4 regions of the Oleiphilus sp. HI0067 genome follow, and region 3 is predicted to be linked to each of the others. Evidence: predicted binding sites of a transcription regulator. Region 3 holds the regulator's gene; each other region holds the start of a gene.
The links. The regulator sigma-54, encoded in region 3, starts transcription at its own class of promoters, with help from an activator protein. The targets are predictions, from matches to a motif close to TGGCACNNNNNTTGCTNT.
Positions count from the first base shown of each region.

Region 1: a site for sigma-54 is predicted at 3,261-3,278, ahead of glnA (glutamate--ammonia ligase). Genes of this name have one in related genera too.
Region 2: a site for sigma-54 is predicted at 6,294-6,311, ahead of A3739_RS29145 (PEP-CTERM sorting domain-containing protein). Genes of this name have one in related genera too.
Region 4: a site for sigma-54 is predicted at 1,406-1,423, ahead of flhA (flagellar biosynthesis protein FlhA). Genes of this name have one in related genera too.

Region 1 covers NZ_LWFI01001088.1:89,315-97,213, forward strand. The annotation lists gene A3739_RS15535 (porin) at 1-78, opposite strand, end outside; gene dtd (D-aminoacyl-tRNA deacylase) at 656-1,093, opposite strand; gene typA (translational GTPase TypA) at 1,220-3,025, opposite strand; gene glnA (glutamate--ammonia ligase) at 3,520-4,926, shown strand; gene A3739_RS15555 (DUF4124 domain-containing protein) at 5,025-5,543, shown strand; gene glnL (nitrogen regulation protein NR(II)) at 5,750-6,823, shown strand; gene glnG (nitrogen regulation protein NR(I)) at 6,825-7,899, shown strand, end outside.
Region 2 covers NZ_LWFI01000113.1:8,363-16,261, reverse strand. The annotation lists gene prsR (PEP-CTERM-box response regulator transcription factor) at 1-1,278, shown strand, start outside; gene A3739_RS01550 (transposase) at 1,327-1,863, opposite strand; gene A3739_RS01545 (tetratricopeptide repeat protein) at 1,939-4,578, opposite strand; gene A3739_RS01540 (UDP-glucose/GDP-mannose dehydrogenase family protein) at 4,674-5,996, opposite strand; cyclic di-GMP riboswitch class I at 6,346-6,431, shown strand; gene A3739_RS29145 (PEP-CTERM sorting domain-containing protein) at 6,473-7,243, shown strand; gene A3739_RS01530 (archaeosortase/exosortase family protein) at 7,370-7,899, shown strand, end outside.
Region 3 covers NZ_LWFI01001277.1:518-8,416, reverse strand. The annotation lists gene A3739_RS19670 (calcium/sodium antiporter) at 1-476, shown strand, start outside; gene A3739_RS19665 (KpsF/GutQ family sugar-phosphate isomerase) at 473-1,435, shown strand; gene A3739_RS19660 (HAD family hydrolase) at 1,432-1,974, shown strand; gene lptC (LPS export ABC transporter periplasmic protein LptC) at 1,976-2,548, shown strand; gene lptA (lipopolysaccharide transport periplasmic protein LptA) at 2,532-3,116, shown strand; gene lptB (LPS export ABC transporter ATP-binding protein) at 3,097-3,822, shown strand; gene A3739_RS19640 (RNA polymerase factor sigma-54) at 4,007-5,509, shown strand; gene hpf (ribosome hibernation-promoting factor, HPF/YfiA family) at 5,586-5,888, shown strand; gene ptsN (PTS IIA-like nitrogen regulatory protein PtsN) at 5,912-6,376, shown strand; gene rapZ (RNase adapter RapZ) at 6,398-7,273, shown strand; gene A3739_RS19620 (HPr family phosphocarrier protein) at 7,315-7,584, shown strand; partial or broken gene A3739_RS19615 (magnesium transporter) at 7,697-7,899, shown strand, end outside.
Region 4 covers NZ_LWFI01001133.1:347-8,245, forward strand. The annotation lists partial or broken gene fliR (flagellar biosynthetic protein FliR) at 1-231, shown strand, start outside; gene flhB (flagellar biosynthesis protein FlhB) at 232-1,368, shown strand; gene flhA (flagellar biosynthesis protein FlhA) at 1,496-3,673, shown strand; gene flhF (flagellar biosynthesis protein FlhF) at 3,721-5,064, shown strand; gene A3739_RS16460 (MinD/ParA family protein) at 5,185-5,997, shown strand; gene A3739_RS16465 (RNA polymerase sigma factor FliA) at 6,069-6,788, shown strand; gene cheY (chemotaxis response regulator CheY) at 6,922-7,308, shown strand; gene A3739_RS16475 (protein phosphatase CheZ) at 7,316-7,899, shown strand, end outside.

The DNA.
Region 1 (7,899 bases), on a different contig from region 3:
AGATGCATGATCCATCGCGAATGCGTTTGAAGATAGTGCAGCTGCTGCTACAGCTGAAGCGATCAGAGTCTTTTTCATTTCGTCTTCCTTATTGCTAATTGAAGATTGGGCCTTGCCCGCTCGTTCTTAGTTAATTTAATAGCTATTAAATTGTTTTTTATAGTTTCAATGGGAAACCCCAAAGTGGTGCCCATTTAATTTCACACCCATGACAGAAATATTACAACCGAAATGACCGAGCAATTTCTTTCACGACTGCCATACTTTCGAACACTGAGTGCACCAAAAGTATGCTCGTTGGTTTGACCAAAAGTATCTTAAGCCAAAAAGTTCACATTTCGCACGTTACAGCTTGTTTAGAAAATATGCGCTTTGTCAGCACTCGTTTCTAAACAAGAGTATCGCCGCTTACTAATGGCAAGTTACTCCATTTCCTAACGCTTAAGCATTTAGCTAGAACCGTGCCAGATTTCCAATGGCACCCACAAAAACCTACAAAATGTTCATTTTTATAGTCAAAACAGCGTGTTAGAGCAATAACTTAATGCATTCCCTTGTATTCTGTTTAGTACACTTTGTTACACTACGCAATTTTTTAGTGCAAAAATTCTTATTTTTGTCATATTTCAGGGAAAATAAGGCAATAAATGCAAGATTAGAGCTCTAACATAAAGGTCACAGGCCCGTCGTTTAAGAGGCTTACCTGCATATCTGCGCCGAATTGACCGGTCGCAATATTTTGGTGCGATTCGTACGCTTGTGCCACAAAGTGGTTATATATCAACTCACCATGCTCCGGCGGCGCCGCTGAAGAAAAGCTCGGCTTGGTTCCTTTTTTAGTATCAGCCACTAAGGTGAACTGTGACACAACCAACAAACCGCCATTTATATCAGCAAGACTTCTCCCCATTCTTCCGTTCTCATCATCAAAGATTCTATAAGCGAGAATTTTTTTGAGCATACGGTCTGAAACCAGCTGATCGTCATCTTTCTCAACGCCTAGCAGCAGAAGAATACCCTCATCAATAGCTCCGACAATTTGCCCATTCACTTCAACCGATGCATTTTTTACTCTTTGAATAAGTGCTTTCATCGCCTCACTTTCCAAAACCAATTAGAGGTCAGAGTAAAAGTACTCTGACTCCAGTATATGTTTACTTTCTCAAGATATAAAAAAAGCCGAAGACATGCTTCGGCTTTCTAAACTTTACTGAAAAACTTACTTCGCGCGCTTACGTTCGTTTTCAGTCAATAGCTTTTTACGCAAACGAATGCTTTCAGGCGTTACCTCAACTAGCTCATCATCTTCGATGAATTCAAGCGCTTGCTCTAGCGTGTGACGAATAGGTGGAACCAGCGTTAACGCTTCATCTGTGCCAGATGCACGTACGTTCGTTAGCTGCTTACCTTTTGTAGGGTTAACTGCCAAATCGTTAGAACGAGAGTGAATACCGATAATCTGGCCTTCATATACATCTACAGCGTGACCCAAGAATAAACGACCACGATCCTGAAGATTGAATAAAGAGTAAGACAAGGTCTTGCCTTTCACCATTGAAATCAATACACCATTTTGACGTGATACAACTTCACCAGCTTTAACTACATCATAACGATCAAATACAGATGTCATGATACCGCTACCTGATGTAAGCGTAAGGAACTGACCACGGAAACCAATCAAACCGCGCGACGGCACTGAGAACTCGAGTTTTACGCGACCTTTGCCGTCTGGCTCCATGTTAGTCAACTCAGCCTTACGCAAACCAAGCTCTTCCATGATCGAACCCTGATGCTGATCTTCAACATCAATTACTACGTTCTCGTAGGGCTCCATCATCACGCCATCGATTTCTTTCTCGATAACTTCTGGACGAGATACTGCTAGTTCAAAGCCTTCACGACGCATTGTTTCGATCAAAACTGAAAGGTGAAGCTCACCACGACCGCTCACAACAAACTTATCAGCTGTATCGCCCTGCTCAACACGCAATGCTACATTATGGATAAGCTCTTGATCTAAACGATCTTTGATATTTCGTGAAGTTACGAACTTGCCTTCGAGACCAGCAAACGGCGAATCGTTTACTTGGAAGGTCATGCTTACTGTTGGCTCATCAACACTTAGCGCCGGCAATGCTTCAACATTTGCTGGATCACATAAAGTATCTGAAATGCTTAATCCGTCGATACCATTAATACACACAATATCGCCCGCACTCGCCAAATCAGTATCCACACGATCAAGACCATGATAACCCTTCACGTTAAGAACCTTACCTTTACGCTCGTTGCCATCTGCTTGCTTAACAATAACTTGCTGATTAGGCGACAGCGTTCCGCGCGTGATGCGTCCAATACCAATAACACCTACATATGAATCATAATCCAATGCAGAGATTTGCATTTGGAAAGAACCCTCAGGGTCAACTTTTGGCGCTGGAACTTGATCAACGATCATTTGAAACAATGGCGTCATGTCTTCTGCCATTTCTTCCGGATCATCTCCCGCAATACCATTCAATGCAGACGCATAAATCACAGGGAAGTCTAACTGCTCATCGGTTGCACCGAGTCGATCAAACAAGTCGAACACCTGATCCATTACCCAATCAGGACGCGCACCCGGACGGTCAATCTTGTTGATAACAACAATCGGGTTCAAACCTTTCTCAAACGCCTTTGACGTTACAAAACGCGTCTGTGGCATCGGTCCGTCTACTGCATCAACAAGAAGTAGTACAGAATCAACCATAGAAAGAACACGCTCTACCTCACCACCGAAGTCGGCGTGCCCAGGAGTGTCCACAATATTAATACGGTAATCATTCCATGTAATTGCTGTGTTCTTAGCAAGAATGGTAATGCCACGCTCCTTCTCTTGATCGTTCGAGTCCATAATTCGCTCAGCACCTTCATCTTTACGATCTAAGGTACCGGACTGACCTAACAAGCCATCAACCAGGGTAGTCTTACCATGGTCAACGTGCGCGATAATGGCGATATTTCTAAGGTTCTCAATCACAACAGCAATTCCCAAAAATTTGAGGGTTAAAAAATCGGACGCGGAGTATACAGCAAGCAAATGAAGATGGACATCAAATGTACATTTATTTGCAATCCTACCCAAAACAACGAATGCACCAAATTGACCCTGCAAGAAGCCATGCGCACCATTAAGGCGCAATAAAAACCTTTGTAAAATTCCAAGAAATTCCTAATTCGTTGTTTATACTCAAAAAATAGAGCCTCTTAACTTTTGGCAAGATGCTTGCATATCTAGTGAACCAAAAGCGGGCACACCCCGTGAAACCCTATAAATAGGTTGCCTAGCGTGTTACGCTGCTGCCAATTTTATAGGCGCGAGTACGAAATAAGCCCCAAAGAACGCTTATTGCGTCAATAAAACAACAGTTTGCGACAACAAACATCTGCAAAGGTGATAACAATCGTCGCAGACCGAAATACAAGAACGACCTCTTTGGTGTTCGAAAACATCCGTTAAATGGAGTAAATATAATGTCAGAGAAAACTCTGGGCCTGATCCAAGAAAATGAAGTAACGTGGGTAGACCTTCGCTTCACAGACACACGTGGTAAAGAGCAGCACGTAAGCATCCCTTCATCTGAAGTTGACGAAGACTTCTTCGAAGAAGGCAAAATGTTTGACGGTTCATCTATCGCTGGCTGGAAAGGCATCAACGAATCAGACATGATCCTTATGCCTGACGACTCTACTTCAGTTCTTGATCCTTTCACTGAAGAAACCACTCTTATCTTGCGTTGTGACATCGTTGAGCCTGCAACTATGCAAGGCTACGAGCGTGACCCACGCTCTGTTGCTAAGCGCGCAGAAGAATACTTGAAGTCTACTGGCATCGCAGACAGCGCATTGTTTGGTCCAGAGCCAGAGTTCTTCGTATTTGACGATGTTAAGTGGAAAGCTGACATCAGCGGTGCGATGTACCAAATCAACTCTGAAGAAGCTGCATGGTCTAGCGACGCAAGCATCGAAGGCGGCAACACTGGTCACCGTCCTGGCGTTAAAGGCGGTTACTTCCCAGTACCACCAGTTGACTCTTTGCACGATCTTCGTGGCGCAATGTGTGCTGCAATGGAAGCAATGGGACTAGTGATCGAAGTACACCACCACGAAGTAGGTACTGCTGGTCAGTGTGAAATCGGCGTTGGTGCGAACACACTTGTAAACAAAGCCGACGAAGTTCAAATTCTTAAGTACTGTGTACACAACGTTGCACACGCTTACGGCAAGACTGCGACATTCATGCCTAAGCCTCTTGTAGGTGACAACGGTTCTGGTATGCACGTACACATGTCTCTAGCAAAAGATGGCAACAACATCTTCGCTGGTGACGGCTACGCAGGTCTTTCAGACGAGTGTTTGTACTACATCGGCGGTATCATCAAGCATGCTCGCGCGATCAACGCATTCACTAACGCTTCTACAAACTCTTATAAGCGTTTGGTTCCAGGTTTCGAAGCTCCAGTTATGCTTGCATACTCTGCACGTAACCGTTCAGCTTCTATCCGTATTCCATTCGTTAACTCGCCAAAAGCGCGTCGTATGGAAGCTCGTTTCCCTGACCCATCTGCAAACCCATACTTGGCGTTCTCTGCATTGATGATGGCTGGTCTTGACGGTATCCAGAACAAGATCCACCCTGGCGATCCAGCAGATAAAGACTTGTACGATCTTCCAGCTGAAGAAGCGGCTGAGATCCCAACTGTTGCTGAAACGTTTGACGTTGCACTTGACGCTCTTGAAGCTGATCACGAATTCCTTACAAAAGGCGGCGTGTTCACTGAAGATATGATTCAAGGCTACCTTGAACTTAAGCGTGAAGAAGTTGAGACATTGAACATGACAACTCACCCAGTTGAGTTCGACATGTACTACTCAGTTTAAGACTTTGTTTTAAAGAAAAGCCCAGCAAATGCTGGGCTTTTTTATATCTGAGGTTCATACTAGTAGCAGCCTAATACGCAACGGAGCTGCCCGAAGCCATGACAAAATCAATCATTTCTTCCCTCTTCCTTTTGGCTTTAACAATTGGCCTAAGTGGCGCTACCAAGGTCTACAAAACCATTAACCCTGATGGCAGCATCTCTTTCTCAGACGAACCAAGCGAACGCTCTGAAACAATAGAAGTGCAAGATGTCGCTACAGTACCCGCACTTAAACTACCTCCTAGCTCAACGAACACTCAACAAGCTGACACAACAACAAAAGAACTCTATCAATCCTTAAAGATACTAAGCCCTAGCAATGACAGTGCATTCCACAGCGGCTCTGGCACAGTAAACATTTCTTTTACCTCATTCCCAGAATTAAGACCGAGCCACATATATAAAATCTTCATCGATAACCAACTCGTAGGCGAACAACGCACCACATCGTTGATTGTTGATAACGTATTTCGCGGAACGCACCAACTTAGCGTTCAGATTAGCGATGCTAGCGGTAAAATCATCAAATCCTCCTCCATATCTTTCACAATGCACCGACCTTCAAAGCTAAACTAAACTCTTGATGCACCACCATGGTGCATGTAAAATCTTCATTGTGCTCTCCTCAAGTGCGAAGGATTGTTATCGAGCGATTAACAGAATAACAATCTTGGTAAATTCAATAACTTAGCTCTTATCAAAATGAATGCACCGCAAATGGTTTAATTATTGCTAGTTGTCTTAAACGGTGCGAAACCATCATATAAAGCCAGAAAAGACGAATGAAAAACCAAAACATTCAGCAATCAGTGATCCTAGACAACCTATCGACATCCGTTCTCGTTTTAGCGGAAGACTTGACGGTGCTTGATTACAACCCTGCTGCTGAAATGTTGACCCAAGTAAGCCAAAAACGCTTGGAAGCCGCGAAATTTCCTGAACTATTTAGTGACATTGAAAGTAATCTCATCGACGAGATGAAAGAGATCCTTAAAACGGGGCACTCTTACACTCAACGCGAATGTAAGATGACCTTATTAAATGGCGAACACATTCTCGTTGACTGCACTGTTTCTAGTCTGATCGCTAATAATGCGCCTTGTTTACTTGTTGAGATACAAGCAAAAGATCGATTACTTAGAATCAGCCGAGAAGAACAGCTACAAGAAAATCAAGAAACAGCGAAAATCCTCATTAGAGGCCTTGCACATGAAATCAAGAATCCTCTTGGAGGAATTCGTGGTGCGGCACAGCTCCTGTCATCGGAACTAAGCGATGAGCAAAGCGAGTATACGCAGGTAATCATAGAAGAAACGGATCGTTTACGTGATCTTGTGGACCGCATGTTAGGCACCCACAAAGCGCTCAATCTGAGCCCTCTTAACGTGCACGAAATCTTGGAGCGCGTATGTGCGCTCATTCGAGCCGAGTCAGGTAATGCAATTCGCATCGTCAAAGACTACGACCCAAGTATTCCTGAGATACAAGGAGATAAAAGCCAACTCATTCAAGGCTTCCTAAATATCGCAAAAAATGCGCTGCAAGCATTAGAGCCGCAAGCGCAATCTGGTGAAGACGCGAGTATCACTATTCGTACGCGTGCGCTAAGACAATTTACGATTGGTCAAACACGCCATCGAATCGTTGCTCGTATCGAGCTTATCGATAATGGTCCCGGCATTGATAAAAACTTCATTCAGAACATTTTCTACCCAATGATTAGCGGTCGCGCTGAAGGCACGGGCCTTGGACTGTCAATCACACAAAGTATTTTTACCAAACATAATGGTTTAGTAGAGTGCGAGAGCCAACCTGGCCGTACTGACTTTATCGTTTACCTTCCTTTGGAGATGTAACATGAGTTCCCAACCACTCGTATGGATAATTGACGACGATAGATCAATTCGATGGGTACTAGAAAAAGCCCTAGCAAAGGAAAACTACACTATTCGTTCATTCGAAAGCGCGGATGGCGTTCTGGATAGCTTAACGAGAGAAACGCCTGACGCCGTGATTAGCGATATCCGTATGCCGGGCATTGATGGCTTAGAGTTACTCACTGGCATCCATCAACATGATCCTGATATCCCTGTGATCATAATGACGGCTCATTCAGACCTAGACAGTGCCGTCACATCCTACCAAAAAGGTGCTTTTGACTACCTGCCAAAGCCCTTTGATCTCGAAGATGCCGTCGCACTTGCGAAGCGCGCAATTGCTCACTCGCAAGAGCTACGTGCAAAAAATGGCGACACACAAGTTAATAACATTGAAGAAAGCACTGTCATTATTGGTGAAGCACCAGCAATGCAGGAAGTTTTCCGTGCTATCGGCCGTCTTTCTCATTCAAATATTACGGTTCTCATTAACGGGGAATCGGGAACAGGTAAGGAGCTCGTCGCTAAAGCTTTGCACCAACATAGTCCTCGAGCGAAAGAGCCATTTATTGCACTTAATATGGCCGCTATACCGAAAGATTTGATTGAATCTGAACTATTCGGTCACGAAAAAGGCGCATTTACAGGAGCAGGCGGCCAGCGAACTGGACGGTTTGAACAAGCGAACGGCGGCACACTGTTCTTAGATGAAATTGGTGACATGCCTGCAGATACGCAAACACGGCTGTTACGCGTGCTTGCTGACGGCGAATTTTACCGCGTTGGTGGACACACACCGGTCAAAGTAGATGTCCGAATTATTGCTGCGACACACCAAAATCTAGAAGGCCTCGTATCAGATGGCTCGTTCAGAGAAGATTTATTTCATCGCTTGAATGTCATTCGTGTGCACTTACCTCGCTTAAGCGATCGTCGAGAAGACATACCGAAACTCACGCACTTTTTCTTAAAGCGTGCTGCAGACGAGCTCGCGGTAGAACCTAAAATACTAAGACCCGAAACCGAGGAATATCTGAGCGCAATGCCATGGCCAG
Region 2 (7,899 bases), on a different contig from region 3:
GTACACATGGCCTCAGATCGAGAAACAGCGATTTCCTTGCTACGCAGATATGAACCAGCAGTTGTAACACTTGATTTAGGTCTTCCACCTGACCCTGGCGGATCAAGCGAAGGCTTTAAAGTTCTCGAAGAAATTCTACAACTCGCCCCCAAAACCAAAGTCATTGTTGTAACAGGTCGGGAAGAAAATGCTTACGCTGTAAAGGCTGTTGGCATGGGCGCTACTGACTTCTTTCAAAAGCCTCTTGATGCAGACATTCTAAATTTCGTCGTCGAGCGAGCTTTTAACCTAGCGCAGCTAGAAACCGAAAACTCTAAGTTGAAAAGTGCTCAATCAAACTCTGGCATTCCGGGTGTAATAGCGAATAGCCCGAGCATGCTCAAAGTTTGTCGCACTCTTGAAAAAATCGCACCTGCTGATGTCAGCACGCTGATTTTAGGGGAAACAGGCACAGGTAAAGAAGTTTTAGCACGGGCGATCCACAGTTTGAGCCCTCGTAGCGACGCTCCTTTTGCGGCAATTAATTGTGCAGCGATCCCTGAAAACCTGCTTGAAAGCGAGTTATTTGGCCATGAAAAAGGCGCATTTACAGGCGCCCATCAACAAAAGAAAGGCAAAATTGAGCTCGCTCACGGTGGGACCTTATTCTTGGATGAAATTGGCGATATGCCGGCCTCTCTTCAACCCAAAATGCTACGTTTTTTACAAGAGCGTGTGATTGAACGCGTTGGTGGCGTTAAAGAAATTCCAGTTGATGTACGTGTTGTCTGCGCGACGCACCAAGACATCAATAACTTGATATCTCAGGGAAGCTTTCGAGAAGACCTCTATTATCGCATTAGTGAAATCACGCTAAATATTCCTGCGCTTCGAGAGCGCGAAGGCGACTCTGTACTCATTGCACAAGCACTTCTCAAGTCTATTAGTAGCGAAATGAATCGTGGTGATTTGCGACTATCTGAAGACGCAATGGCAGCTATTCGAAGTTATGACTGGCCAGGTAACGTGCGCGAGATGATCAATAAAATTAAGCGCGCCGCAATTATGGCAGATGGGATGAACGTAAGTGCTGAAGATTTAGAGCTAGAAAGCTCGGAAGCTAGCCTTCCAGAAGGCTCTTTGAATTTGAAGCAAATCCGCGATCAGGCCGAAAAAACAGCATGCCTGCAAGCGATTAAAGGCTCACATGGGAATATGGCAAAAGCGGCTCGTATACTCGGTATTACACGTCCGACGCTGTATTCATTATTCGAAAAACACGGCATTGAAGCTGAGTAAAAACATGGGGGGCAGAGTACTTTTACTCTGACCCCAATGTTTATCACGCTAGAAAAGATTACGATATGCCCTAGCGCAACTTTCATGATCCTCTCCGAGGGACAAATAGCTTCGATGAGCAGTCCAAAGCAAACTAGATTTTATTAGCGCATTAACTTTGTAACTAGACCAAAAATAATCACTCGCTGACTTAACCATTCCAGCCCTAACCGGATTCAGTTCGATGTAACGCTGACAAGCAAGTACATAAGAGTCATCCTCAATCCCTAAGGACTTAAAGCGCCCTTCCCACAAAGTACCTGATCGCTCATACCTATGGTTAAAATAACGCACATAACGACGTCCCAAACACTGCATCATCTGAGAAATTGACTTATCAGTATGCGGCGTGACTAACAAATGTACGTGGTTGGTCATGAAGACCCAAGCATGGATATGTACATCAAACGTTCGCGCGTATTCATTTAGCCATGAGGCATATGCGACATAATCTTGTGTATCAATAAAACAAGGTTGGCGATTAACGCCCCTTTGAATGAGGTGCTGCGTCATACCCGCAGGGCATTGACGGAGTGAGCGAGCCATAGATCTTCCTTGATACTATTTGGCTTTGTTTGAAACTGGGGTCAGAGTACTTTTACTCTGACCCCAATATTAAACTTAGTTTTTAGCTTCTAAGAAATGTCCTTGAATCTCGGCATTATCTGGCTGTAAGGCAGCCGCTTTCTCAAGGTAAGGCAAGCCTTCTTCAGTTCTTCCAAACTTGTGCAACACCCATCCATAGCTATCAAGAACTGCCGCACTGTTTGGAGCGAGTTCCGCGGCACGGCTCAACAGCTCAAGTGCTTTCTTATCGCCGCGTTCAAAGTAAATCCACCCCAAATTATTCAAGGCAGCGACTGAATCTGGACGTTGCGTAAGCAGGGTCTCATAAACAGTAGATGCTTTATCCACATCATCATTCTGCTGAGCCTGCATTCCCACTAACAACATTGCTAAGGGGTTATCTGGCTGTGCTGTATACCACTCGGCTAAAAATGCTGTTCGTGCAGAATCATCTTTCAACAACCCAAGTACACGATGCAGTTTTTCAGCCACGCCAGGAGTCTTAGAAATCGCCCATGCAGCCTCATACTCGCTGCGTGCCGACGCTAAATCTTTTTTCGCAAAAGCGAGATCGCCTTTCAAAGCAGGGTAAATATGTCCAAGTTGCTCCTGTTGCTCTGCGAGCTGCGCAAGAATTTTTTCAGCTTCCTCGAACTGACCAGCCTTAATCTCTATTTCAGCCAACACCGCAACAACACGCACATTGCCCGGATTAGTAACTAGGCTCGTCGTCGCCACTTGGCGTGCTTTTTCAAGCTGCCCTGTTTTCAAATAATCCAACGCACGCGAATAATCGATAACAGCTTTCGCATCAGCAAGTTCAGCACCTTGATCAGGCAAAGTAGTCATTGCTGTTTGATAAGCACGCTCAGCGCCAGAGATGTTTCTATTCGCAAGTTCAACACGAATCAAAGATCGGAACGCAGCCATTGATTTGTTTGTCACTGCTAATTCTTCAAGCGATTTCACAGCCGCATCACGCCCATTCAAACGCGTTGACGCTTCATAAATTCCTGCATATGCCCCCATACTATTGGGCGACAACTCGAGCATTTTACTGAAACGATTTTTAGCTTCCTGATTGTTATTTTGAAGCAAGGCATTTCGCCCTAGCGCACCCTGGACAATAGCTTGGTTAGAAGTGCTTTCTGCTAAAGGAAGTGCTTTCTGTAAATAGTCATTTGAACCATCAACTTCGCCTAAGGTCGCCAAATACTGTCCGGCAATAAAGTTCGCTGTATAGTTCGAAGATTGCGCCCTAGCATTATCTAAAAGCAACGCTTTCGCTGTGGCTTGATCACCTGATCGCGTGTAATACGAGGCGATATCAATCAAAACTTGTTGCTGAGTAGGTGCTAGCTCAAACGCTCGTTGCAAATAAGGTAATTCTTGAGCTCGATCCACTTGCGGTGCAGAGCGATAAAAACTCGCCAATGCCAACTGCAAGCGTACATTTTTTGGATCGATCGATGCAGCTTTCTTAAGCGCTGCTTCGCCTTTTTCATATTGCTTATCTGAAACCGCTGCCAAGCCATACAAAGCTAGTAATTCAACCGAGGTTTGCTGTTCGATAGTTGGTTCTAATGCGTCTAGAACACGCCGAGGCTCGTTCAGTTTAAGATTGGTTGCCATATATACTTGGGTCGCCAGCGGGCTTGCCGTCTCTGGATCAACCACATCATCTAAGTAACGCGCTGCGGCTTCGGTATCGCCCTGCATGTAACTGATAATACCCAGCACCTGACGTGAACGAGTATGACCAGGATACTGCTCTACTAACTTCTCAAGCTTCTCTTTAGCTTGATCTAAACGATTCTCTTGAAAATCGGCCAAGGCTTCTTGGAAAGTATCATTTGCTTCGGTTGCGCCTGGAAATGCTTCAGAGAGAAGCTTTGTATAAATGTAGGCTTCGTTCGCGCGACCTTGTCTTGTAAGCACATAAGACAAACGCTCAAGCGTGAGTACACGATCAGGGAGCATTTGGTCGCTGGTCGGCAAAACAGACAGCAATTCACTTAAGGTTGATTCAGCATTCTCTAACTGATTTTCAGAAATCTCGATACCAGCTTTCAGCAATTGTGCTTTCGGGAACGCTTCGTCGTCAGCACTGACTTTTTCTACTAACACGAGCGCTGCAGGCATTTGACCTTCTAAGGCATTAAGCGTTGCCATACCGACATTCGCTCTGCCATCTTGAGGATTATTAGTTAAGAGCTTTTGATAAATAACGCGAGCTGCGTCGAAATCACCTTTCTTAGAGAGTAAGTCAGCCTCAAGCAACATCTTTTCACGCGTTGGCTCTTTAAGTTGCTCTAAGGTAGAAGAGGCAGATTGGAATTTACCCAACGCAATATAGGTTTCGGAAAGCTCCAATAAATAAGACTCTGAAGTCTCGCCAGCAATTGCCTCGAGGTAACTTCGGGCATTTTGATGGTTACCGACCTCATTCATTGCATCAGCAAATTCGATCATCACTTCAGGCTTACCACCAGACTTCTTCGCAGCGTTGCGATACTCAATCATCGCTGCCTTGTATTGCCCCTGAGACTGATACGCTTTCGCTCTGTCTAAGTGATTCTGAAACTCGGTATCCGTATCATCGCCGCCACAAGCTCCCAAAAAGAGCGCGGCAGACACTGCGGTAACAAGCTTTAATTTACTTACCTGACGTCGAATACTTCCTTTGCTTTCCATGATCAACCTTATTCTTCATTCAATGAATATCTACACGCAAAAAAGGTATCTATTCGACGCGTTGATCAACAGATACCTTTGGTACTCATCAGACTTTATGCTCGGCCGATTGAGTAATATGTAATGCCATAATTTTTAACGATAGCAGGATCGTACAGATTTCGTCCATCTACGATCAAAGGATTCGCTAACTTTTGCACAACAGCTTCATAATCCATGGCTCGGAAAGCCTTCCACTCTGTACAAATCACCAAGGCATCTGCACCTTCAAGAGCCGCATCTTTATTCGTGACCAAAGTAAGATCTGCACGCTCACCGTAAATACGTGAACATTCTTCCTGAGCTTCGGGGTCGTAGGCCACGACTTTGGCACCTGCATTCCATAATGCTTCCATCAGACAACGCGATGGCGCTTCACGCATGTCATCCGTTTCTGGTTTAAAGGCCAAGCCCCAAACTGCAATCGTTTTACCTGCTAGCTCACCATTAAAATGAGCACTGAGTTTTTCAAACAAACGATGCTTCTGGCGGTTATTCACATTCTCTACAGACTGCACAAGCTCTGATTCATATCCAGCATCTCGTGCGATACGTGTTAAAGCCTGCACGTCTTTAGGGAAACATGAACCACCATAGCCGGCGCCAGGATAAATAAACTGAAAGCCAATGCGCGGATCAGAGCCGATCCCTAAACGCACGCTTTCAATATCTGCATCAAGTCGTTCAGCCAAATTTGCCATTTCATTCATAAAGCTAATCTTGGTTGCCAGCATTGCGTTAGCCGCATACTTCGTGAGCTCAGCAGATCGAACATCCATGAACAGAATCTTGTCATGGTTACGATTAAACGGCGCGTACAACTCACGCATTGGTGCTTCAGACGACTCTTTCGAGCAACCAATGACAATTCGGTCCGGCTTCATGAAATCGCCTACAGCAGCACCTTCTTTCAGGAACTCTGGGTTAGAAACCACATCAAAATCAATCTCTACGCCGCGCTCCGCGAGCACACCCTCAATTTTCGCACGCACTTTATCGCCCGTACCGACGGGTACTGTAGACTTATCGATCACGATTTTTTCGTCTTGCATATGGGTCGCAATCGTTTCAGCCACCGCCAATACATACTGCAGATCTGCAGAACCGTCTTCATCGGGAGGAGTACCAACCGCGATGAACTGCAACTTAGCAAACGCAATGGCCTCTTCCGCTTTTGTCGTAAACTTCAAGTTACCCGCAGCAAAATTATTCTTAACAATGCTTTCAAGACCAGGTTCGTAAATTGGAATAACGCCGTTATTGAGCTTTTCAACCTTACTCTCATCGACATCAACACAAATAACATCGTGCCCCATGTCAGCCAAACACGCGCCGGTCACTAGCCCGACATACCCTGTCCCAAATATTGATACTTTCATTATTTACCCTTTGTCATTAACGCTTTGCTCGCGCCTTCCCTGCTTATCCTGCATGCTTAGTTTTAGTGAGTTTTTGACTAAAAATCGTTACCAAAACCAAGCTCTAAATTGCGAGCTAGAATATGACCGCAATATTACACTTATAAGTAAGACTAACGGAAACTTTTCATTCCTCTTACCTCATCACGGAACTGTTTCACAGGTTCACATTTAAGCGTCAGTGTTTTTTACACATTTACTCAACTTCGATTCCCTCTAAATCTCTACCCTACTAACTTAACGAGCCTTTAATGTTTTTGGCGTATTAATTGCAAATTTTCATGCCATCAGAAAATCATCTGGTAAAAACAACGAAGTACGCCAAACCAATTGCGAGATTGGGACGGAAAGCCAAGGGTCTGTTACTAAGGATGAAACAGACAGCCGGTTGCCACTTCAACAATTATCACGCTTATAAAGATAAATGGAGCATTACAATGAAACTAAAAAGCGTAATGACAGGTTTGGCACTTACAGTTGCTGCAGCTTCGGCTCAGTCAGCTGCAATCATCAGCGTTTCAGCTGGTGATGCTGCTTACCTTTCTGGTGTTGAATCAGCATTCTTAGGCACATTAGTTGCGTCAGACACTGAAAGCTTCGACGGCTGGGATACTAGCAACGCAGTATTCACCGGCAGCCAGCACGAAAAGTGGATTGACTCAGCAACAACACTAAGCACTGCGGTTGGCGATTTTACACTAACAGGTGCGGGTCAAGCAGGCTCAAACACTAACAACGGTAACCTTAAAATCGAAAGCTCTCGTACTGGCGAATATGGTCGTGAAGTTCTAGCGAGCGATGCAACTGACTTCTGGTTAGATAGCAACGACGCAACAAACGTTGTTTGGAACATCGATGCAGACGATTCATACAATGCGATCGGCTTCTACTTGGCAGACATCAACGACCAAGGCGGCCGCATCAAGCTTACTTATGAAGACGGTTCTACTGAAGAATACCAAGTAAATACTTCATTCCCGAGCGGTTCATTGTTCTACACAACTATCATCAGCGACATGGCTATCACAGGCGCGTCTCTTTACTTTGATAAGTGTGACGATCCAAACGGTTGTAACTCATACAACTACTCTGACGGTTGGGGCATCGACGACATCACTGTTGGTCACCACGTTCCAGAGCCAGGCACTCTTGCTCTTATGGGCTTAGGCCTTGCTGGTTTAGGTTTCGCGCGCCGCCGTAAAGCTTAATAAGCCACATCACTCTGATACCGGATCAAGTCCGGCATGACGATTGAGCACTAAAAAGGACACCAAACGGTGTCCTTTTTTCATTTAAAACAATGAGGTATTGCAACCCCTTACCATTCAGCTACCATGAATAAACACGCGTATTACATGGCTGGATGGATTTTGCCAACACTCACTCATACCTACCTGCAACTAAGCAGTCTATTTTTAGCTGTATTTTTTGTTTTTTACCCAACAACAGAAGTACTTTTAGATCGCTGGCTTAAATTCGATGAATCTTTATCTCATGGGCTTTTAGTGATCGCCATGAGCATTCATCTCAGCGCAAGAACTCTGCATAGAATCGAAACCCAAAACATTAAGAACGGCTCTCTATCAAACTACCTAACTTATATCGGTTTGGCATTATCAAGCCTTGCTTGGCTCGTCATATCTAGCGCTAATATAAACATCCTCGAGCAAGTTTTAATCCCAATTATTTTATGGTTCGCCACTGCCAGTTATTTAGGGCTACATATCGGTTTAAAACTCCTCCCCTCCATCGCATTCGTTTACTTTGCTATACCGATTTGGGACTACCTCAATCAAGCCCTTGTCGACTTAAGTAGCTTAACTGTGACTTGGCTAGTCGATCTCATCGACATTACCGCTCTTAT
Region 3 (7,899 bases):
AAACCAAAGCGATCACGATTTTGGTCGGAAGCATTGCAGCCCTTATCTTAAGTTCAAGAATGCTCGTTTGGGGGGCAAGTGGCATAGCAAGTTCGCTTGGAATTAGCGATTTGATCATCGGTTTAACCATTGTCGCGATAGGTACAAGCTTGCCCGAATTAGCGGCATCGATTGCTAGCGCATTGAAGGGTCACCATGACCTTGCTCTTGGCAATATCATCGGCTCTAACTTATTTAACCTACTCGCAGTGCTAGCCATCCCAGCACTGATTGCACCGCCATTTATCGAGCAAGCAAACTTGATTCGCGACTATGGATTCATGTTCACGCTCACTTTCGGCCTTGCTCTTGTATGTTTTATCAACCACCTCTTTAAACGAGAGAAAATTGGAAAACTTGCCGGCACAGTGATGCTAAGCAGCTATATTATCTACCTATTCGTTCTTTATCAGGATTCAGCCAGCACAATTGCATGAATTATATAGACTCTGGAAAACGTACAATTGAAATCGAGCGCGATGCAGTAAACGCTTTGCTCGAACGAATCGATAGCTCATTCGAAAAAGCTTGTGAGTTAATGCTTCAGTGCTCTGGCCGAATTGTTGTGACAGGCATGGGCAAATCAGGTCATATCGCCAACAAAATTGCAGCCACTTTAGCAAGCACAGGCACACCTGCATTTTTCGTTCACCCCGGTGAAGCAAGCCATGGCGATCTAGGCATGATCACCAAACAAGATGTTGTGCTTGCCATTTCTAACTCGGGCCAGACGGAAGAAGTGGTAACTATTCTTCCTCTAATCAAACGCATGGGCGCGCCACTCATCAGCATGACAGGCAAGCAAAGCTCCGCACTCGCGACAGCTAGTGATGTTTCATTAGATATAAGCATCAGCAAAGAAGCTTGCCCCCTGGGACTTGCCCCAACATCAAGTACAACCGTGACGCTAGCCCTTGGTGACGCGCTTGCTGTTGCACTTCTTGAAGCTAGAGGCTTTTCAGAAGAAGACTTTGCCTTCTCTCATCCAGGCGGAAGCCTTGGGCGTAAGTTGCTATTGACTGTGGAGCAACTGATGCACACAGGTGACAGAATTCCAGAAGTCAGCCCTGCTACACCCCTGACCGAAGGGCTATTTGAAATATCGGATAAAGGCTTTGGCCTCACAGCGATTGTGAATGATGCTAACGAGATTCAAGGCCTCTTCACAGACGGCGACCTTCGACGCGCCTTTGATGACAAGCTAGATCTTCACAACACAGAGATCTCAAAAGTAATGACCAAGAACTGCAAAACGATTCAGTCTAAGGCGCTCGCCGCCGAAGCATTGCAAGTCATGGAAGAATACAAGATCACAGGGCTTTTGGTATCTGATGAAGAGAACAAACTAGTTGGCGTGATCCATATGCACGACCTTTTGAAAGCGGGTGTCGTATGAACCATTCAATAAACGAAGCAGCGAAAAATGCTGCAAACAAGATCAAACTTTTAGGTCTCGACGTTGATGGCGTATTAAGCGACGGAAAAATTGTTTTTTCTGCTCAAGGCGACGAGCTAAAAGCGTTTTGCACACTCGACGGCCACGGCATTAAGCTCCTCCAACAAAACGGTATTGAAGTTGCCATTATTACGGGCAGGAACTCGCCTCTTGTCGCCCGCAGAGCAAGAGACTTAGGTATCAAGCATTTAGTTCAAGGACGCGAAGACAAAAAGATTGCACTTGATGATATTCGCCAAGAATTGGGACTCGACTGGGAGCAATGCGCCTATATGGGAGATGATTTGCCTGACCTATCTGCCATCAAGCACTGCGGCCTTGGCATCACCGTCCCGAACGCGCATAGCTTTGTGAAAGAACATGCAGACATGTGCACACAAACAAGCGGAGGCCATGGCGCCGTAAGAGAGGCATGCGACTTCATACTATCAGCGCAAGGTTTACTCGACGACATTCATCAATCATTTTTAAAAAAGTGATATGAGCAAAACCTTTAAACGATCAAAATTCTCATTATTGGCGGTCATCTTACTGGTCGGGGTAAGCCTGTTCTACACCAGCGACATTACACAAACTGAGACGCCAGAACTATTCAGCAATGAAAAGAAACCTTTTGCTTTCGCTAACAATACCTACCTACGGGAATTCGGAGAATCAGGCGAACTAGAACTAGAAGTCAAAGCAGATAAGTCTCTCTACTTTAAAGATGATGCCCTGATTACGACAGAATCTCCAACCATTTGGTATACCAATGAGCAAGGCGACAAATTAAGACTTAACGCAGAATCAGGGCAATTTAACGCCGATACTGGAAACCTATATCTAGAGGATCGGGTCAAGCTTTCTCGTACTAGCTCAGAAGGACAAATCACAACAATCCTTACCCAAGACCTGAATATCGATACACGCAATGACTTTATATCTACTGATCGCGAAGTTAGTATTACTCAGGATAAAAGCACGCTTAAATCTATCGGATTAGAAGCATCGCTCAACGATCGAAAAATCGAACTCTCTCAACGCGTTAGAGGTATTTATGACTTGGCGAATTAATAGCCTAGCTCTAGTCACTTTATTTTTACTCACTGCCACGCACAATGCTCACAGCATTGACGTAGATCGAACCCAACCTATTGAAATTGAATCCGACAGTGCCGTGATCGATGATTCACAGGGTTTTTCGACCTATCGCGGCAACGTTATCATTCGCCAGGGTTCGACAACACTCACCGCAGATAACATCAGTGTTTTTGCTCGTGAACGCGCCGTAACACAAATCATTGCGAATGGTACACCCGCGACATTCAAGCAAACAGACGCCAGTAGCAATATTCAAAACACCAGCGGCCAAGCTGAACAAATCACGTATAAAGCAAAAGATGCTGTTTTGATTTTTAACGGCAACGCCACACTCGCCCAGGACACCAATTCGTTTTCCGGAAATCGCATTGAATACGACATCATGGACAAAGCAATTCGCGCCAAAGGGGATCAAGATAGTGGCAAACGAGTGAAGATTCAGTACTTCCCTCAAGCATCTGAGCCTTCAAGTGAAAACTCCGATTCACAAACCAACGACAATCTAGACCAAGCGAATCCTAATGAAGACACTTCAAGCTAAGCATCTTGCTAAAGCCTACAAAAAACGACAAGTTGTTATCGACGTATCGCTTGAAATCAAAACAGGACAAATTGTTGGCTTGCTTGGTCCGAACGGCGCGGGTAAGACTACCTGCTTTTACATGATCGTTGGCCTAGTATCCAAGGATAAGGGCCAAATCCTCATTGATGACAGAGACATTAGCAACATGCCAATGCATGGGCGCGCAAAAGCCGGTATTGGTTACTTACCACAAGAAGCATCAATATTTCGAAAACTTACTGTATATGAAAATATTCTGAGCGTTCTGCAAACGAGAAAAGAATTAAGCAAGGCCGAACAACGCGAAAAAGCCGATCAATTACTAAAAGAATTTCATATAGAACATATTCGCGACAGCCAAGGTATGGCTTTATCCGGGGGCGAGCGCCGTCGCGTCGAGATTGCGAGAGCTCTCGCAATGGAGCCAGATTTCATTCTACTAGATGAACCTTTTGCAGGGGTTGATCCAATTTCAGTAAGCGACATCAAGCAAATAGTGCGACAAGTTCGCGACCGAGATATTGGCGTACTTATCACCGACCACAACGTGAGAGAGACCTTAGACATTTGCGAACAAGCCTATATTGTTGGCAATGGACACATCATTGCATCAGGCTCGTCTGAGCAAGTATTAGAGAACAAAAAGGTGCGCGAGGTTTACCTTGGCGATGAATTTACAATTTAAAACCAAATTCCCTGTGCAATTACCAGTGAAAAAAGGTTTAACTAAGTTCATCAAAAACTCGTTCAAATTCTTCTCGGAAGTTCTTAAAATAGAAGATATGACATTACGTGCTGGACAAGCACATAGAGAATTCGTTCGACAATGACAAAAACACTGAAAAAGTTAGGATGACCGACTGATGGTAATGAAGGCATCCCTACAACTCAAAATGGGGCAAAGTCTTACAATGACGCCCCAGCTGCAGCAGGCTATTAAACTGCTTCAGCTATCGACTCTAGATCTTCAGGCGGAAATCCAAGAAGCATTGGAATCAAACCCAATGCTAGAAATGATTGAAGACAGTCCTGAGACGCCAAATAGCGAGTCAGAGCAAAATTCAAAAAATGAACAATCTAGCGAAGTATCAAATTCAGAAGTCGAGCCATCACGAGATCTTCACGAAAGCGAACGCGATGAATTTAGCGATTCGATACCAACCGATTTACCTGTCGATACTGCATGGGAAGACATCTACCAAACAAGTGGCCCAGCAAGCTCTGGCACAATGCCAGATGAGAACGACAGCGATTTCGAAAGCAGAAATTCAATTAGCGAGTCTCTGAATGATCACCTGCTATGGCAACTTAATCTAACACCATTTTCTGACCGCGATCGTTTAATTGCAGAAACAATTATTGATGCGATTGACATGGAAGGCTATCTACAAAATACCATTGAAGATATTCATCAAGGTCTATTTAACGAAGAAGATGAAGATCCAGTCGAACTAGAAGAAGTTCACGCAGTTCTGAAGCGTGTTCAACATTTTGACCCAGCAGGCGTGGGCGCAAAAGACCTTCAAGAATGTCTAATGCTTCAGTTACGTCAACTAGATCCCGACACTGAGTGGCTACCGCAAGCCAAGCTTGTCGTCAGCCACTATATCAATCTGCTGGGTAGTCGCGATTACGCACAGCTCATCAGAAGAAGTCGTCTTAAAGAAGACGATTTGAAAGAAGTTCTTCGCTTGATCCAATCGCTAAACCCTCGCCCAGGCGAGTCAGTGATTCAAGCGGAACCAGAATACGTTGTTCCCGACGTCGTGGTGAAAAAGGTAAATGGGCGCTGGAAAGTAGAGCTCAATCCAGAAATCGCACCTAAGATTCGCGTAAACAACAGCTACGCTGGCTTTATAAAACGTGCAGATAATAGCAACGACAACAACTTCATGAAGGACCAACTTCAAGAAGCTAAGTGGTTTATAAAAAGCCTCCAAAGCAGAAACGAGACTTTGCTCAAAGTTGCAAGCAAAATTGTTGCACATCAACAAGGCTTTTTAGACTATGGTGAAGAAGCAATGAAACCGCTTATTCTCCATGATATAGCCCAAGCAGTTGATATGCATGAATCCACAATTTCTCGCGTAACAACGCAAAAGTATATGCACACACCGCGTGGCATCTTTGAGCTGAAGTACTTCTTCTCAAGCCATGTTGGGACGACTTCTGGCGGCGAATGCTCATCGACGGCAATACGCGCTATCATTAAAAAATTAATTGCTGCTGAAAATCCTAAGAAACCTCTTAGCGACAGCAAAATTGCAGACCTACTCAAAGATCAAGGCATTAACGTTGCTCGCCGTACTATTGCAAAGTACCGCGAAGCGATGTCAATCCCGCCTTCTAACGAAAGGAAGCGTTTAATGTAAGAAGCTGTATATTCGCAAGACTTGTTAGAAGCATCCGCGGAAATTTCTTCCGCAAAAAACCAACAAGGAGACATTTATGCAAGTAAACATCACCGGTCACCACGTTGAACTAACAGATTCAATGAAAAACTACGTTACTGACAAGCTAGAGAAGCTTGAGCGTCACGTGGACGGTATAACAAATGTGCAGGTCACCCTTTCAGTGGAAAAGCTAAGACAAATTGCGGAAGCCACACTTCACATTAGCGGCGCAGACATTCACGGTACTGCAGAAGACGAAGATATGTATACATCTATCGATAAGCTTATAGACAAGCTTGATCGACAGATACTGAAACACAAAGAAAAACAAGTTGCGCGCTCGCATGGGGCCGTGTAGCTACTCGTAGTATTGGAAGAAAAATGAACGAAGGTTCAATTACTATTAGCTCTATTCTTGTTCCGGGACTGACTCGCGTCAGTTTCCCGGGCACTAGCAAGAAAAAAACACTAGAGCATATCGCAGCTGCAATTTCACAAGAAATCCCCGAGCTGTCTGAAGAAGATTTATTCGAAAATCTAATTGCCCGTGAGAAATTAGGTAGCACTGGAATCGGACAAGGAATTGCCATCCCTCACAGCAGAATGTTGAGATGCTCAAAAGTCATAGGCGCATTATTTACACTTGAACAAGATATCGCGTTTGACGCAATCGACAACCAACCAGTTAATCTACTGTTTGTTCTGATCGTTCCTAAAGAAGCAAGCAGCGAACATTTAGAGTTACTTAGCCAAATAGCGGAAAGATTTAATGACTCTTCTTTTTGCAATAAACTACGTGCTGCATCATCTGATTCTGAGCTTTATACGTTAATGACTGAAAGCTAACTGCCTTACTGTGGAGGCACCATGAAACTCGTAATTATTAGTGGCCGATCGGGCTCAGGTAAGAGTACTGCCCTCCATGTTTTAGAAGACTTAGGCTATTACTGCATCGACAACCTACCTGTCGGTTTGCTCTTAGAGCTTGGCTCACAATCAGCAAGACAAACAGATGAGCGCTTGGCAAAAGTTGCCGTGAGCATTGATGCCCGCAACCTACAAAGCGGCATAGAAAACTTCCCTGCTTTTTATCAAGCCTTTCAAAATCAGAATATCGAAACAGACATTATCTTTCTTGACGCGGATAGCGAAACACTCATAAAGCGCTTTCATGCGACACGAAGAAAACACCCTTTAAGCTCTCCCGACATTTCCTTAAGCGAAGCCATCAACAAAGAGAGCGTTTTATTAGAACCCATTTCCAGGCAGGCTGACCTCAATATAAATACAAGCGACATGTCTTTGTATGAATTGCGTGACCATATCAAACTACGAGTAGCAGGCAGAGCTACACAAGAAATGGCCCTACTATTCCAATCGTTTGGATTCAAACACGGCGTGCCTAGCGATGCAGATTATGTTTTTGACGTTCGATGCCTCCCTAATCCGTACTGGGACCCATCTCTACGCGTATTCACGGGGCTCGACAAACCTGTTGAAGATTTCTTAAGTTCACATTCAGAAGTCGAGGAAATGGAGTCTTCAATTATTACTTTCCTCGACAAGTGGATTGATCAATTCGCCTCAAATAACCGCAGCTATATGACAATTGCCATTGGCTGCACAGGCGGCCAGCATCGTAGCGTTTATTTATGCGAAAAAATCGGAGCATACTTTAAGCAATCTCACAAAAGCGTGTTGATTCGCCACAAAGAACTATCCGCTCCAATGAAAACCCAATAAAATAAATTCTAAGAAAACACTGAGACTTCAAAGGGAATCGAATGCTTCGCGAAACTGTCGAAATTATCAATGATCTTGGACTGCATGCCCGAGCAGCAGCCAAATTCGTGGAATGCACCGGTCATTTTGAAAGCAGTTTTACCATCACAAAAGACGATAGAGAAGTTGACGGAAAAAGCATCATGTCTGTCATGATGCTTGCAGCCAGCAAGGGCACCCAGATAACGATTACTGTTGATGGCGCGGATGAAGAGCAAGCCATGAATGCCTTGAAAACATTGATCAATAATCGGTTTGATGAAGAAAGTTAACTCTAATTCGTTATAACTTATCCTATTAAGCCATTGTTTTCTTAAGAAATTAATCAACCGATCTGCACGCCATACGCTATACTCATAGCTTAAACAAACTTTCGGCGTTCCCATGGCAAGCTACTCTAACAATCAGACACCAGAGCAACACTGGCGCTCCATTTCGGATGCCATTGAAGCCGGCTCTCTGAAGCAAGTAGCTCGCATTATTAATAAGAGCTTATCGACGAGCGATGTCGCTCACCTCATCGAGTCTTCTCCACCTAAACAGCGTAATATTATTTGGCAGCTCGTCGATGATGATTATCGCGGAGA
Region 4 (7,899 bases), on a different contig from region 3:
TCTGCGCTAGTGATTGCGTTGCCTGCCATTACGGCGGTGCTGATCATAAATTTGTCGTTCGGCATCATGACGCGTGCCGCGCCGCAGATGAACGTTTTTTCTTTGGGTTTTCCAATCGGTATGTTGTTCGGTTTATTTATTGTCTGGGTGAGCATTTCAGGCTTATTGCCCCAGTTTGATAATTTCAGTACCGACACCTTCTTATTTTTGCGTGATATGCAGGGCTTTTAGATGGCAGAAGAAGGTAACGATAGCAGTCAGGAAAAAACCGAAGAACCCACCCCCAGGCGAATAGAAAAAGCCAAGGAGGAGGGGCAGGTTGCGCGCTCAAAAGAACTGAACACGGCCTTGCTTTTGATTGTAGGTACGGGCGGGCTTCTGATCTTTGGCGCGCAAATTGGCGAAACGATGGTTGAGATCATGAAGCATAGCTTTGTGTTGCCACGCGAAGTTGTTTTTGATTCTCACCAAATGGGCCTTTATTTGCTGGACGCTGCGGGCGAAGCCATGCTCGTCACGATGCCTTTAATGGTAATGCTCTTTATTGCAGCAATTGCCGGCTCTATTGTGCTTGGTGGTTGGCTGATAGCGCCCAAAGCTGTCGCGCCTAAATTTAGCCGTATGAATCCCTTGAAAGGTTTGAAGAGGATGTTTTCGCTCAAATCTCTCGTAGAGCTTGCCAAGGCGATTGCCAAGGTCGGGATTGTCTTATTTTTCGCGGTTGTTTTACTTCAAATTCATACCGAAGAGTTGTTAGGTATTGCCAATCAGGCGACCGTCACGGCCATGGCTCATGCTGCCGATATTTTGGGTTGGAGTTTCTTTTTTCTGTCTTGCACGATGATTATTATTGCAGCTGTTGATGTTCCTTTTCAGATGTACGATCACAATAAGAATCTGAAAATGACCAAACAAGAAGTCAAAGACGAATTCAAAGACACTGAGGGTAAACCTGAAGTTAAGGGCCGTGTTCGTCAGCTCCAGCGTGAAATTTCTCAGCGGCGCATGATGCAAGACGTTCCTCAAGCCGACGTCATTATTACCAACCCCGAACATTACTCAGTCGCCCTGCGTTACAAGCCTGATCAAGACGATGCCCCAATCGTGCTTGCGATGGGGGTGGATGAGGTTGCTATGAAAATCCGAGAAATCGGTAGAGAGCATAATATTGAGTTAGTGGCTGCGCCGCCTCTTGCTCGTTCGATTTATTACAATTCAAAAGTTGGGGAAGAGGTGCCTTCGGGTCTATATGTGGCCGTTGCTCAGGTGCTTGCGTATGTCTTCCAGTTACAACAATTCCGAAGACGTGCAAGACCTCGCCCAAGTATGCCTGACATCCCAATTCCGGATGATCTACAGCACGATTAGCAGCATGTTATAAAAAATATCGATCGGGGTTAAAACTTGGGTCGATTTTTGCAAAACACTGTAGCTAGCGATAGTTGTGACGAAAAATCGTCATTCGTAGTTATCATCACAAGATTGATTAGGTGTTATGCAAACAAGTCTTGGCTTAAATCAGCTTAAATTTATTCAAAGCCACATGGCCATTCCGCTATTGCTGATAGCGGTGCTTGGCATGATGACCTTGCCTGTACCTCCTTTCCTGTTGGACTTGTTATTCACCTTCAATATTGCCTTGTCGTTGGTTGTTCTTCTTGTCTGTGTTTATGCGCTCCGCCCCATGGAGTTTGCGATATTTCCTACGGTTTTGTTGGTTGCGACCTTACTACGTTTGGCATTAAACGTTGCGTCAACGCGTGTTGTTCTCCTAGAAGGCCATGAGGGCGGGGACGCAGCCGGTAAAGTAATTCAAGCCTTTGGTGAAGTGGTTATTGGCGGCAACTACGCCGTTGGTCTAGTTGTATTCGCAATCTTAATGATCATCAACTTTGTGGTCGTGACCAAGGGTGCTGGGCGTGTATCTGAAGTAAGTGCTCGATTTACACTCGATGCGATGCCAGGCAAACAAATGGCAATTGATGCAGACCTTAACGCAGGAATTATCAATCAAGAAGAGGCGAAGTCGCGTCGGGAAGAAGTTGCCACGGAAGCAGATTTTTATGGGGCGATGGATGGTGCATCAAAGTTCGTACGTGGTGATGCCATTGCGGGTTTGTTGATCTTAGCCATTAATATTATTGGCGGTTTGAGTATCGGCATTTTGCAGCACCAACTAGAGTTCAATGATGCGATGCAAAAGTACTCGCTTCTTACGATTGGTGATGGCTTGGTCGCACAGATTCCATCGTTACTTCTTTCTACCGCTGCGGCAATTATGGTGACGCGTGTTAGTACGACACAAGACATGTCATCACAAGTGCTTGATCAAATGTTTTTGTCGCCTAAGGCTTTGTATATCGCCTCTGGTATTCTAATCGTGATGGGCATCGTACCTGGCATGCCGCATTTTGCGTTTTTGTCGCTTGGTATTCTTGTCGGCGCGGGGGCTTGGTATCGTGATCGCCAGAATAAAAAGCCGCAGGTAGAACCTTATGATGGGCCGGTCCCTCAACGTGGCTCGCAAGCCAATGTTGGTAGTGCGCAGGTGCAACCTGACTCTTCAACTCTAGAGCTTCCAGCGGGGCAAGAAGGTCAACAAGAATCGTCCCAGAAAGAGTTGGGTTGGGATGATGTGATGACCGTAGATATTATTGGTCTAGAGGTAGGTTATCGATTAATACCCTTGGTTGATAAAGGTCAGGGCGGTCAGCTCTTGGGTCGTATAAAAGGTGTGCGCAAGAAGCTCTCACAGGAGCTTGGATTCTTGATGCCATCAGTGCACATCCGCGACAATCTTGACCTCATGCCTAATGTCTATCGTCTCACCTTGATGGGGGTGACCTTGGCCGAAGCAGAGATTCATCCCGATCGAGAGCTGGCGATTAATCCTGGGCAAGTATTTGGTAGTATTGATGGAATTGCGGGTGTCGATCCTGCTTTTGGCATGGAAGCCGTTTGGATCGATCCAGAGAACAAAGATCAAGCTCAAGCCTTGGGTTATACCGTTGTGGACGCAAGCACTGTTGTCGCAACGCATCTTAACCAACTTCTTCAAAAACATGCTTATGAGCTATTGGGTCACGAAGAGGTTCAGCAATGGATTGATCAGTTGACGAAGCAGGCGCCAAAACTTGCTGAAGAATTAGTGCCAACCACTTTAAGTGTCTCCTTTCTATTAAAAGTACTTCAGAATCTATTGCAAGAAGATGTGCCAATCAAAGACATGCGTTCTATTGCTGAGGCTTTGATTAGTCGCGCACCTAAAGGCGCAGAGCCAGAAGTGTTGACCGAAGCTTGTCGGCAAGGTTTGAAGCGGATGATCGTACAAACCCTGATTGAAGGTGAGGCGGAAATTCCTGTTATTACACTCGAGCCTGAATTGGAACAGCTATTGCTTAAGTCTGTACAGCAAGCACAGAAAACCGGCGGTGCCGATGATCTCGGAATGGTCTTGGAGCCCGGTATTGTGGAGAACTTGCAGCGTTCACTAGCAGATGTAACGCAGCGACAAGAAATGCTTGGAAACCCCGTAATACTGTTAGTTTCCGCGCCAGTCCGCCCAGCGATGGCTAAGTTCTCACGCTTTGTAAATGACGGTATTCGGGTGCTCTCATATCAAGAGATTCCGGATAACAAGCAAATAAATATAGTGTCGACGGTCGGTCAATAATTTGACTACAGGAAGTTGTCGTCAAAAAAGCCTTTAGGTGAAGAGTTATGAAAGTTAAGCGTTATTTCTCCCATTCAATGCAAGATGCTTTGCGTCAGATACGCGAAGATTTAGGCCCTGATGCGGTGATTCTTTCAAACTCAAAAACAAATGGTGGTGTCGAGATATTGGCAACTGCCGAATATGAAGATCAGCCAGAGCAGGGTGTTGCTCAGGTATCTAATAATGAAACTAAAGTGAGCGCGTCCGAGCTCGCAAAACAACGCGCTGAGCGCAGTCTCGAATTGCAGGCGGAAATGGATAGAAGTCGTCGCCGCATCGAGAGCGTGAAGCAAGAACAGAACGTCATTAAAACAGAGCAGTTTGGTCAAACGAATAAGATTCAGGCGACTCCTGCAGTCAATCATGATGAGCGTTCGAGCAAGCAAGATGATGCGATTTACGTGATGCAGGAAGAGCTTCGTGAACTACGCGAAATGATTTCTGCTCAGGCGAAACAGTCGACTTCGCAACAATCTATTGAACCAATGCCTCAAGCTGTTGTGACGCCAAGCCAATCGATCGTAGATGAGCGCTTAGAGCGTCTAGCGATTCAGCAGCCTATTCGAAAGCAATTGCTAGATAGCGTTGCAAGTGAAGGCGATTCTGATACTGCTTGGGCAAAGGTGCGTAAACAAATTCATGGTGCGATTCAGACAGAATATAGCGAAATCATCGACATGGGTGGCGTGATTTCACTTGTTGGCCCGACCGGAAGTGGCAAAACAATGACGATTGGTAAGTTGGCTGCGCGTTATGTTATGCGTCATGGGGCAGATGGTATTGCTTTGGTGACAACAGATCGTTACCGAATCGCCGCACACGAGCAGCTAAAAGTGTTTGGAAGAATTCTGAATGTTCCAGTGCATGTTGTTGACGAGGATAATTGCTTAGATGCGATTCTAGACAAGTGCTCTGATCGCAAGCTTGTATTGGTGGATACGGCTGGTTTGATGCAGTCTGATCGTTCGTGGAATGAGCAGCTTAAAGAATTGAAAATGTCTGCGCATCGCATTCAAAACTACTTAGTGATGCCGGCAACGGGTCAGTATGCTGTGATGAAGGCTAACTATAAGCATTACAAGATGGTCGGGCTAGCGGGAACAATTATTACCAAACTTGACGAAGCTGTAAGCTTTGGGGAAGCATTAAGTTACCTTATAGCGAGTAAACTTTCCTGCGCGTATGTAACAGATGGCCAGAGAGTGCCAGAAGATATTCATTTGGCGGAGCGTCAAAGTCTGCTCAATAAAGCGGAGGAATTATTGAATAGTTCCGAGCGATGGGTGACAATTCCGAGCCACGCGAATGCGCAGCAGCATGTAGACGAATCAGTTAGCAATTTTGCTTAATATCACTGGCGTCAACTAGACAAATTTCACCAATCACCTATTTTGGTTGTTGGTAGTCGCTTTTAAGGTTTGTCTTGTCTCGAAGCGAAGAAGAAGTAAAACAAAAGGATATTCATCAGCATGGCGAATTCTAGCCCTGTTCAAGTTATAGCGGTCACTGGCGGTAAGGGTGGGGTCGGTAAAAGTAATGTATCGATCAACCTTTCTTTAGCCTTAGCGGATCTAGGTCGCAGAGTGACATTGCTCGATGCGGATTTAGGTTTGGCAAATATCGACGTGCTCTTGGGAATTACCGCAAAGGGAAATATCTCAGACGTTATATCAGGTGATTTAAGTCTGCGCGATATTCTTGTAGAAGGCCCCAAAGGAATAAAGATCGTGCCGGCTGCATCCGGAACGCAAAAGATGGTTGCGCTTAACCATCTAGAGCACGCCGGTTTAATCAACGCCTTCAGTGAATTATCACAAGATCTTGACGTTCTGATTGTGGATACCGCAGCGGGTATATCAGATGGTGTTGTATCGTTTGTTCGTGCAGCCCAAGAAGTGTTACTGGTTGTGACCGATGAGCCAACGTCTATTACCGATGCCTATGCATTAATAAAGCTGCTTAATCGCGACTACGACATGTACCGTTTTCGTGTCCTTGCAAATATGGTTCGCAGCCCAGAAGAGGGGCGCCATCTCTTTTCAAAGCTTACCTCTGTGACGGAACGTTTTCTTGATGTTGCACTCCAATATGTAGGTTCTGTTCCTTACGATGAAAACGTACGCAAAGCTGTCCAGCGTCAGCGCCCTGTATTAGAAGCTTACCCCCGCGCTAAAGCATCTATAGCATTCAAGCAGCTCGCTCAAAAGGCTGATTCGTGGCCATTACCAAGCACTCCAAGAGGACATTTGGAGTTTTTTGTTGAGCGCTTAGTACAAGCCTAGGATTGGCTGTAGCCTCGTAATGATTTATTCCCCATGCAGTACTTTTACGGCAGGGCCATACTGTTTTGTTGATGTATAGCGAAAAAGAAACACAGTACGCAGATGAGTTGATCGTGAAGCATGCGCCCTTAGTAAAGCGTATTGCACATCATCTAATGGCTCGCCTTCCATCAAGTGTTCAAGTCGATGATTTGATTCAGGCCGGCATGATTGGCCTGCTAGAGGCTGCGCAAAAATACGAAAGTGATCGTGGTGCGTCGTTTGAGACTTATGCCGGAATCCGAATTCGCGGCGCGATGATGGATGAAGTCCGTAAGGGCGATTGGGTGCCTCGTTCCGTACATCGCAACGCGCGCCGCATCGCGGAAGCAGTAAAAGCGATTGAGGCTAGAACTGGGCAAGATGCGAGTGACGAGCAAATTGCCGCAGAGCTTGAAATGTCTCTCGATGAATATTTTGCGTGCCTGAAAGATAGTAATGCCGGTAAGCTTTTTTCACTCGAGGAACTGGCTGAAAACTCTGAAGGCCAAGGCTTTGAAGTCGAGAGTGGCTCGACTGCTGATCGACCGAGTGATTTCTTTAGTGAGCAGCAGTTTAAAAAAGCCCTGGCATCTGAGATAGAGCGTTTGCCGGAACGCGAAAATTTAGTGCTTTCTCTTTACTATGAAGAAGAGATGAATCTAAAAGAAATAGGCTTAATTCTTGATGTGAGTGAGTCTCGTGTTAGTCAAATTCACTCACAGGCAGCTATCCGTTTAAAGTCAAGAATGTATGAGTGGATTGATTCGTAATTTACGACTATCCATAACTAATCAAAGTTCTTGATTTTCCAATAAAAAAAACTGGCTAGACTCATTTCTCTGTCTAGACTTCATATTAGGGTTTGAAACGCTATCAAAGGTTTCGACAGGAATGGAGGTCGACTTGAATAAAGATATGAAAATCCTTGTTGTTGATGATTTTTCGACAATGAGGCGCATTATTAAAAACCTACTTCGCGATTTAGGGTTCACAAATACCGATGAGGCTGATGACGGCAATACTGCATTGCCGATGCTGAAAACCGGTAAGTATGACTTCCTCGTGACGGATTGGAACATGCCAGGAATGACTGGTATTGACTTGCTTAAGACCGTTCGTGCAGATGATGACTTAAAGTCTTTACCTGTGTTGATGGTTACTGCTGAAGCAAAACGAGATCAGATCGTTGCAGCGGCACAAGCAGGTGTAAATGGGTATGTGGTTAAGCCATTTACAGCAGCCGTCTTGAAAGAAAAAATCGAGAAAATCTTCGAACGAATTGATGCCTAGTACTGTTATGAACGAACTAACTCCGTCTCAAGCAGCGCAAAGCATTGAAGGTGTAGAAGGCTTTGAACAACTGCTTAAAGAACAAACAAGTCAGCTAAAAGATCTCGTTGATCAGGGCGACTTGTCTTCCGCGCTTAGTCTCATCTCTGAGATTAATCAAACTCGTGATAAAACACTTTATGTCGAAGTAGGTCGATTGACTCGCAGTCTCTATGAATCGATTCGCGACTTTCAGATTGATTGCGGTGATGTACAAAGCCGAGAAGCTTTATCGAAAATTGATGATGCATCTGACCGACTAGCCTACGTCGTTGATATGACGAATAGCGCTGCCAACAAAACCTTAGACCTTGTTGAAGAAACAATGCCTTATGCATCGCATATGAAAGATGAGGCTGATCAACTTAAGCAAGAATGGCAAAAGTTGCGCCGTAAGGAAATGAGCCCTAGTGAATTTAGAGACCTAACGGGGCGCATGGATACCTTCTTGACTCAACTTGGTAATGACTCAGATAAGGTATATCAAAATTTATCATCTATATTGCTTGCACAGGATTTTCAGGACTTAACGGGTCAAGTTATCAATCGTGT